3 regions of the Paenibacillus sp. sptzw28 genome follow, and region 1 is predicted to be linked to each of the others. Evidence: predicted binding sites of a transcription regulator. Region 1 holds the regulator's gene; each other region holds the start of a gene.
What was found. The regulator Rex, encoded in region 1, represses fermentation and respiration genes when NADH is low (regulators of the CRP and FNR family bind a similar motif). The targets are predictions, from matches to a motif close to TTGTGAAATATTTCACAA.

Region 2: the regulator Rex is predicted to act here: its motif matches at 1,540-1,557, upstream of KZ483_RS09610 (cytochrome ubiquinol oxidase subunit I).
Region 3: the regulator Rex is predicted to act here: its motif matches at 1,478-1,495, upstream of nadA (quinolinate synthase NadA).

What each region holds. Positions count from the first base shown of each region.
Region 1 is NZ_CP080545.1:4,069,165-4,072,349, reverse strand. Features, by position in the region: gene dinG (ATP-dependent DNA helicase DinG) at 1-809, shown strand, start outside; gene KZ483_RS18560 (redox-sensing transcriptional repressor Rex) at 806-1,456, shown strand; gene KZ483_RS18555 (amidohydrolase) at 1,437-2,738, shown strand; gene KZ483_RS18550 (cell wall elongation regulator TseB-like domain-containing protein) at 2,771-3,185, shown strand, end outside.
Region 2 is NZ_CP080545.1:2,186,307-2,189,491, forward strand. Features, by position in the region: gene KZ483_RS09610 (cytochrome ubiquinol oxidase subunit I) at 1-1,308, opposite strand, end outside; gene KZ483_RS09615 (PrkA family serine protein kinase) at 1,920-3,185, shown strand, end outside.
Region 3 is NZ_CP080545.1:196,525-199,709, forward strand. Features, by position in the region: gene nadB (L-aspartate oxidase) at 1-480, opposite strand, end outside; gene nadA (quinolinate synthase NadA) at 512-1,450, opposite strand; gene ftsH (ATP-dependent zinc metalloprotease FtsH) at 1,754-3,185, opposite strand, start outside.

The DNA of each region.
Region 1 (3,185 bases):
GTGTAGTCCTTACTTCCGCTACGCTGTCGGTACAGAAATCGTTCCAATACGCCTGCGAGCAGCTGGGCTTGGAGCAGGATGAACAGACGGGAAGGCTGAAGACGGTGCAGCTGCCTTCGCCGTTTAATTACCGCGAACAGGCGCTCGTTGTGATACCGCGTAATTTTCCGGTGCTCAAGGGTGCCGCCGGCGACCCGCTGTTCAATGAGATGCTCGTGAAGTCCCTGGCCGAAGCGGCGATTGAGACGAAAGGCCGAATGCTTGTCTTGTTCACCTCCTATCGCATGCTGCGGCAGGTCTACGATCCGCTGAAAGAAGCGTTAGAGCCGAGCAATATTCAGCTGCTCGGTCAAGGCATCGACAGCGGCAACCGCAGCAAGCTGACGCGGCGGTTTCAGCAGCAGGCGGCGTCTGTTCTGCTCGGGACGAGCAGCTTCTGGGAGGGGGTCGATATTCCGGGCGATGCTCTGACTTGTCTTGCAATCGTGCGGCTGCCCTTTCAGCCGCCAAACCACCCGCTGGTGGAGGCGAAATCCGAGCTGCTGCAGGAGCAAAAGCAAAATCCGTTTATGAAGCTGTCCATTCCCCAGGCGGTCATCCGCTTCAAGCAGGGCTTCGGCCGGCTTGTACGCACGACCAGCGACCGCGGGATCGTTCTCATTTATGATACGCGCGTTATCGATACGTACTATGGAAAATATTTTCTATATTCGCTGCCCGGACCTAAAATTGAGCATATGCATTTGGAGCAGATCGTTCCAAGGATCAGGGATTGGTTATCGCCAGCTCAAGGGGGAATGGAAAATTGAAAAAAATATCCGAAGCGGTCGTACGCAGACTCCCCGTCTATTTGCAGGTGCTTAATGACTTGCATAAACGGGATGTTCAAACGGTTTCCTCGCAGGAGCTTGGCAACAAGCTGAATCTGAATCCGGCGCAAATACGTAAGGACCTTGCCTATTTCGGAGAGTTCGGGCGCAAGGGCATAGGTTACGACGTGACCTATCTGATCGAGAAAATCAGGCAAATTCTCAAGCTTGACCAGCCTCTTAATGTCGGCCTCGTGGGCGCCGGAAATCTGGGGCGGGCGCTTTGCAATTACAACACCTATTTGAAGGATAATATGAAAATTACGGCTGTATTCGACTCTCACAGATCGATAGTGGGTACGTCGATCAACGGCTTGACTATACTGCCGATGGATCAGCTGAAGGATGTCGTGATAAAGCGGAATATTCGGGTGGGCATTATTACCGTTCCCGCTTTCGAGGCTCAAAGTGTGGCGGACCGTTTTGTATCAGCCGGCGTTGAAGGGATATTGAATTTCGCACCGACGATATTGCGTGTGCCGGACCATGTCCGGATTCATTATGCGGATTTCACAACGGAGCTGCTAAGCTTAGCCTATTATTTGGATAAAGAAGGGGACGACGAGGATGAACCGGCTGTGGATTGAGAACGGCACATTTGTAACAATGGATGAGAAGCGCCCCGTGTTGAAAGGGCATATGGTCGTTCAGAACGACCGAATTTTGTATCTCGGTGAAGAGCCGCCGAACCCGCTTCCACAAGGCGCACAGCGCATAGACGGCCGGGGATTTCTCTACATGCCGGGCCTTATTAATACGCATGGCCATGCGGCAATGTCGCTGCTGCGCGGCTATTCTGACGACCAAACGCTGCAGGTGTGGCTGGAGAAGAAGATGTGGCCGATGGAAGCGAAATATGTCGATCAGGATACCCGCTACGGTACTTCGCTTGCCGTTATCGAAATGCTGAAATCCGGGACTACGACATTCGTCGATATGTATGACCGGATGAATATCGTCGCCCAGGTGGTGGAGGAGTCGGGAATGAGGGGCGTCCTTACCCGAGGCGTCATCGGTTTATGCCCGGTGGACGTGCAAAACGCCAAGCTCGAGGAAGCGAAGCAGTTTGTACGGGATTGGAATGGTAAAGCCGAAGGCCGAATTGCCGCCATGCTCTCGCCGCACGCTCCTTACACCTGCCCGCCCGATTATATCGAACGCGTTGTTGATGCAGCCCATGAACTGGATGTGCCTCTGCATACCCATATGTCCGAAACGGCTGCCGAAGTGCAGCAGAATGTGGACGATTACGGCTGTCGTCCGGTGGAGCACCTGGATAAGCTGGGGTTCTTCTCCCGGCCGTCGTTCGTAGCCCATGCCGTTCATCTTACGGACGAGGAAATCTCACTGCTCGCCGAGCGGGGGGCGGCGGTTTCGCACAATCCTGCCAGCAACCTGAAGCTGGCAAGCGGCGTCGCCCGCGTGCCGGAGCTGCTTAAAGCCGGCGTAACGGTATCGCTCGGTACCGACAGCGCAGCAAGCAACAACAACCTTGATTTGTTCGATGAAATCCGGTTGGCGGCGTTGATCCACAAGGGTGTATCGGGTAATCCGACCGTCGTGCCTGCCTGGGAAGCACTGAAGATGGGAACCGTATACGGCGCGCGTACCGTCTGGCAGAATGATCGGATCGGAATGCTGCAGGAAGGGATGAAAGCGGATTTTATTGCCGTCGACACCGAACAGCCTCATTTCTATCCGCAAACCGATTTTGTTTCACATCTCGTATATTCGGGGTCGGGCCGCGACGTAAAGCACGTCTGGATCGACGGTCGGCAGGTGGTTCATAACGGCAGCTGCCTGTTGATGGACGAGGAGAAAATCCGGGCGGAAGCGCAGCGGTGTTATGAAAGGCTGTTGAATACTTGATGCGAGCGGGCCGCCGAAAACAACCAGCCTTCATGACGGCTGCAAAATGGACGACGCTTGCCGTCTTCTGCGTAATTCTGGCACTTATCGGCCTAAATGCATTCTACCGTTCCGTTGAATCTCCTCTGTGGCAGGAAGAGCGTACGGCGGAAGCTCAGGCGCTGGCGACCGGACTGCTGAAGAAAGCGGCAGACTCTCACAAATTCGTATGGGATGAAACGGTATGGATTGTAGAAGGAACCGATACGGACGGAGACGATGCTTACGTATGGCTGAACAAAGGAGGGCCCGTCAAGATTAAAGCGAAGGACGGACTCACCAAGGTCGAGATGAAGAATCATTTCTTGAAATCGAAGCCGGATGCCAAGCTGCGCCATATGGAAATCGGTATGGTGGGCGGCGAACCGGTATGGGAAATTTTTTATTCGCGCAAGCAATCTTCCGGGG
Region 2 (3,185 bases), 1.9 Mb from region 1:
CGCCCGGTTGCTGCTGAACATCTTAATAAGCACGCGAACCGCGGTAACTCCAAGAACGAGATACAAAAGTGCAAAGACAACCAGCATTGTATCGACATGACCGGAAGCAGTGGCGCCTTCCGAGGTTTTCATAATACCGTGAAGAATCCACGGTTGACGGCCGACCTCCGAGAAGATCCAGCCATGCTCGATCGTAAGCATAGCGACCGGTGCGGCGAGGATAACTGCGCGCAGCAGCCATTTGGAAGTATAGGCTAAGCTGCGTTTACGCCACAGAACGAGCATGAACACAGACGATATAAGGGTCATCAGCGCGACGAGCGCCATTTTCATATCGAAAAGGTAATGAATCCAGAGCGGCGGATGTTCATCTGCCGGTATATCGTTCAGTCCGGTAACTTCGGCATTAGGCGTGCCGTGGGCGAGAATACTGAGCGCATAAGGAATCGTCAGCCCGTACTTGATTTCATTGTCCTTCGTAAGCACTCCGCCAAGCACCAGCGGCGCTTGCTTCGATGTCTCAAAGTGCCATTCCATCGCGGCCAGCTTCTCCGGTTGGTAGTTGGCCAGATATTTGCCCGAGAGGTCGCCGATTATTGCGCTTCCGATCAGGAATACAAATGCGGAAACCATCGTAAGCTTGAGCGCTTTCTTGTAATACACATGCTGCCGGCCTTTAAGCAGCGACCATGCCGAGATAGCCGCGAGTACAAAGGCGCATGTCGCATATGCGGTAATAAGAACGTGAGAAACCTTAGTCGGCATAGCGGGACTAAGCATTGCGCCGAACGGAGAAATGTCGATAATTTTACCGTCCTTGACGGTGACGCCAGCCGGGGCGTTCATAAAAGCATTCACAACCGTGATGAAGAAGGCGGAAGCCGAAGAGCCGATAACGACCGGAATAAGCAGCCAGAAGTGAACCATCCTGCTTCTGAACCGGTCCCATGTATATAGATAAATGCCAAGGAAAATTGCTTCGAAGAAGAAAGCGAACGTCTCCATAAAGAGCGGCAGCGCGATCGATTGTCCGGCAACGCGCATGAAGCTGGGCCAAAGCAGACTGAGCTGCAGTCCGATAGCTGTCCCGGTTACGACACCGACTGCGACGGTAATAACGAAACCGCGCGCCCATCGCCGGGCCATGAGCAGGTAATGCTCGTCATTTCGTTTCAGGCCGATCCACTCGGCAAGAGCGATCATGAGCGGCACCCCGACACCGATAGTTGCGAAAATGATGTGAAAAGCGAGTGTGAGTGATGTAAGTATTCGACTGTAGACGACTGGATCATATCCGCTGAGCAGCATAACAATTCCCTCCCGATAGGTAGCAACTTGCTTGTATTTGTAATATTACCTGTATGGCCGCTATTTGAATAAATAACGGGACAGGGACAGCAGCATAATGACCGCTACTGCAATGCACAGGATGATGAGCCGTTTTTCCTGCTTGTTGATCCGATTATCATTTTCGTCACGGGCCACCCGGAATCCCTTCTTTCCTATGTTCGTATGTCCTTAATTGTATTATAAACTTAATTGTGATTATTTTCACAATAAATTGTGAGCAGCAGTTGACTAAATAGTGTCAAGTTATTGAACCTCTGGAGAAAGACGCAGATTACGGAGTAAAAATCATGTCATACACTACTCGCAAGCATGTTTATATCAGTCAAATCCAGTCGATAATTTAAAAGACAGAATATTCATATTTATCAGATAATTTAAAAATGTTATAATATAGATATAGATAAAAGTTTGCTGTACTGTCTTCCGCTGGGCAGTTTTCGATTTGCGGGTCGGCAGCAATATGCTGGATAAGGAGATCTGCGACTGTGTTGTGGCGATCTGGTTGTGAATGCCGAGGAATGCTTTCGAAGCCGGTTTTTGCTCACGCAAAACACTGAGGAGGGGACGATATGTTATTTTTGGACAAGCTGGCGGATTATCGTGAAAGTGAGAACAAGCTTCATTGGGAAGGGACATTTGTCGAATATTTGGACCTTGTCCGGGAGCGTCCTGAAATTGCGGGACTTGGACACGACCGCATCTATCGCATGATTGAAGCGGCGGGAATTAACGATTTGGAAGAGGGCCGGCGCGAGTACAAGTTTTTCAGTTCCGAATTATTTGGGCTCGAGGACGATTTGCAGATATTGGTCGAGGAATATTTTCGCCCGGCGGCACAGAGGCTGGACGTCCGCAAACGGTTATTGCTCTTAATGGGCCCTGTCAGCGGGGGCAAATCGACTCTTGTGGCCCTGCTCAAGAAAGGGCTGGAGAAGTATTCGCGAACCGATGCCGGCGCAGTTTATGCAATCAAGGGCTGTCCTATGCAGGAGGAACCGCTTCACTTGGTGCCGCTAGAGCTCCGTCCGGATTTTTACCGCGAATACGGAGTCAAGATTGAAGGGGATTTATGCCCTGTTTGCCGGCTGCGCCTGGAGACGGAATTCGACGGCCGCATGGAAAATATGCCTGTGGCGCGCGTGCTGTTCTCGGAGGCGAAACGTGTAGGTATAGGCACATTCGCCCCATCCGATCCAAAGTCGCAGGATATCGCCGATTTGACTGGCAGCATCGATTTCTCCACCATCTCGCAATATGGGTCCGAATCCGACCCGAGGGCATACCGTTTCGATGGAGAGCTGAACAAGGCGAACAGAGGGCTGATGGAATTTCAGGAAATGCTCAAATGCGACGAGAAGTTTCTGTGGAATTTGTTGTCCCTTACCCAGGAGGGTAATTTCAAAGCGGGGCGGTTTGCGCTGATCTCGGCCGATGAATTAATAGTAGCGCATACGAATGAAACGGAATACCGCTCTTTCATCTCCAACAAGAAGAATGAGGCGCTGCATTCCAGGATGATCGTCATGCGTATTCCCTATAACCTTAAGGTCACCCAGGAAGAAAGAATCTATTCCAAGCTGATTGATCAGTCCAACATTCACGGTGTTCATCTGGCTCCGGCTACATTATGGACCGCCGCCGTGTTTAGTGTGCTCTCGCGGCTCAAGGAATCGAAGAAGCCCGGCATGGACCCGATCAAAAAAATGTATCTATACGACGGGGTCGAAGTGGACGGCGCGAAAAGCGGCGACGCCCAGGAGCTGAAGAAGGAATTCAACGACGAAGGCATGTCCGGAGTCGACCCCCGCTATGTGATCAACCGGATTTCAAGTGCG
Region 3 (3,185 bases), 2.2 Mb from region 1:
GATTCGCGGGTTTTCAACGGCTTTCTCCGAAAGAGCGCGGACAATCTCGAACCCTGTCGCATCTCCGTTCGCATGTAAAATGCGCCGCTGGCTGTGCGCACCCTCCTTCGTCAGTGCGAACTCCCCGTTCTCCTGATCGAATTGTGTTCCCATGCGCACCAAATCACGAACGCCCTTCGGACCCTCGTGTACCAATACTTCAACCGCTTCATGCGAGCATAACCCTGCACCGGCGATCAGCGTGTCCTGGCGATGATATGCAGGGGAATCGTCCTCGGAAATAACAGCGGCAATTCCGCCCTGCGCATAACGGGTGTTGCTGTCAAGCAGCGATTTTTTCGTTATCATGAGCACTTCATTGGCAGCGCTCGCTTTAATCGCGGTAAAAAGGCCGGCTATGCCGGCCCCAATGACGATGACATCTTTATCTATAACAGGCAGATCTTCCAGTGAAGCATCAACTAAATATCGTGGAACCATTCGTATGAGTTTCCTTTCTGGGCAGCAGATGCTATTTCACCTGCAGCATCCGCTCCAAGGATAAACGAGCCTGATCTGCAACATGCTCCGGAACGTAAATCTGCGGCTGCATCGTCTCCAGGCATTTAACAAGCTTCTTCAAGTTGTTCACTTTCATGTTCGGGCAAACCAGATATTTGGTTGCAAAATGGAACGTTTTATCCGGGCTGTCAAGACGCAGCTGATAGCCTGTACCATCTTCCGTCCCCACGATAAACTCCTTACAGTCTGACTCCTTGCAGTATTTGATGATGGCCGTTGTGCTGCCGACAAAATCGCCGAGCTCCACCACTTCCGGGCGGCACTCGGGATGCACAACGAACTGCGCATTCGGATACTTCGCTCTCATCTCTTCTACATCTTTGACGGTGAGCATGTCGTGCGTGTTGCAGTAACCTTCCCAGATTATCATTTTTTTATCGGTGTGCTGCTGCACGTAGTGACCGAGATTTTTATCCGGCACCCAAATCACTTCATCCGATTCCACCGAATTAACTACACGCACGGCATTGGCAGATGTACAGCAGATGTCGGTCTCCGCTTTAATTTCGGCCGAGGAATTAATGTAGGTGACAACCTTCGCATTGGGATGCTGCGCTTTAAGCTTGCGAAGACCATCGACGTTGACCATATCTGCCATCGGACAGCCGGCACGTTCGTCGGGAATGATTACCGTTTTATTCGGAGCCAAAATTTTGGCGCTTTCCCCCATAAAATGTACGCCGCAGAATACAATGACGTCTGCGTCGGTCTGAGCGGCTTTCTGTGCGAGCAGAAACGAGTCCCCGCGGAAATCCGCCACTTCCTGTATCTCATCACGCTGATAATAATGCGCTAAAATAATTGCGTTACGCTCTTTCTTAAGCTGCATTAAACGTTCCCGCAGCTCACGGTTTTGTTCCGCTTTGCGCTCGAGAGCCAATGCTTCCATGGTTATGATCTCCTCTTTTCGCTGACTTTGTGAACAGATGCACAATCCCAGACATGCCTTATTTATGAAGTGCCCCCGCACACAATCCGTCGGCTACAATTTCGATTGTTTAACACTTAATTTACACAAGTGAACGGGATGCTGTCAACCGACAAATGGAGCCGATTTGACCGTTCTTAGGAAAGAAAGTGCTGCATGGAACGCTTAACGTCGTCAAAGCTTACACGACCTCCTGTTAAAACGCTTTTATGAGGAAAAAGGCTGCCCGAGCAATTTCGCTCGGACAGCCTATTATGAAATACGCTAACCCTTATTCGTGTCGTCTCCGCCATCCGGATCTGCAGGGGGAACGATGTCGCCCGATTCCTTAGTCTGAATGCGGACCTTGACGCCGCCGATCGTGTCGATAATTGGTTCGGCTTTCGGCTCTCCATTCGAATCATTAGATCCGCCGTCGCCGCTGCCGTCAATCGTACCGGTTTCGATGAGGCGCTTAATCTGTTCGAGCTCAAGCGTCTCTTCGGTAAGCAGTGTTTGCGCGATCAGATGCACTTCCTTGCTCTTCTCGTTAAGCAGGTTTTTCGCACGGGTGTAGCAGTCATTGATGAAGCTTTGCATTTCTTGATCGATTTCATAAGCAATCGCATCGGAGTAATTCTGCTCGTGTCCGATATCGCGGCCTAAGAATACTTGGCCCTGCGAGCTGCCGAACTGCATTGGTCCGAGCTTTTCGCTCATCCCGTATTCCATGATCATGCTGCGAACAATGCTGGTCGCCTGCTTGAAGTCGCTGTATGCGCCGGTGCCGATTTCGCCGATAAATATTTCTTCGGCCACGCGGCCACCGAGCAGCCCGGTAACTTTATCAAGCAGCTCCTGCTTGGTCGTCAGCATACGATCGCCGTCTTTAGGCAGCATGATGACGTATCCGCCGGCCCGGCCGCGCGGGATAATCGTTACCTTATGCACCATATCGGCGTGTTCGAGGAAATAACCTACGATTGTATGACCCGCTTCGTGATAAGCGACGATCCGCTTCTCACGGTCGCTGATTACGCGGCTGCGTTTCTCCGTACCGACAATAACACGGTCAATCGCTTCATCAACCTCAACCATCGCGATATCCTTCTTATTTCGGCGTGCCGCCAAAAGCGCGGCTTCATTAAGCAGGTTCTCCAGATCTGCGCCGGTGAAGCCTGTCGTCCTCTTTGCAATGACATCGAGCTTGACGTCCTTCGCAAGGGGCTTGTTACGGGCATGCACCTTAAGCACCGCTTCGCGGCCTTTAACATCCGGACGGTCTACCGTTATTTGACGGTCGAAACGTCCCGGGCGCAGAAGCGCGGGATCAAGAATATCAGGACGGTTCGTCGCTGCTACGATGATGATACCTTCGTTGGCGCCGAAGCCATCCATCTCGACGAGCAGCTGATTAAGCGTTTGTTCACGCTCATCGTGCCCGCCGCCAAGCCCTGCTCCCCGTTGACGGCCGACAGCGTCGATCTCGTCAATGAAGATGATACAAGGGGCGTTTTTCTTCGCGTTCTCGAACAAATCGCGAACACGGGAGGCGCCGACACCGACGAACATTTCGACGAAATCGGAACCGGATATGCTGAAGAACGGTACGCCCGCTTCACCCGCAACAGCGCGGGCAAGCAGCGTTTTACCGGTACCCGGAGGGCCCACAAGCAAGACGCCTTTCGGAATGCGCGCCCCGACCGCCGCGAATTTA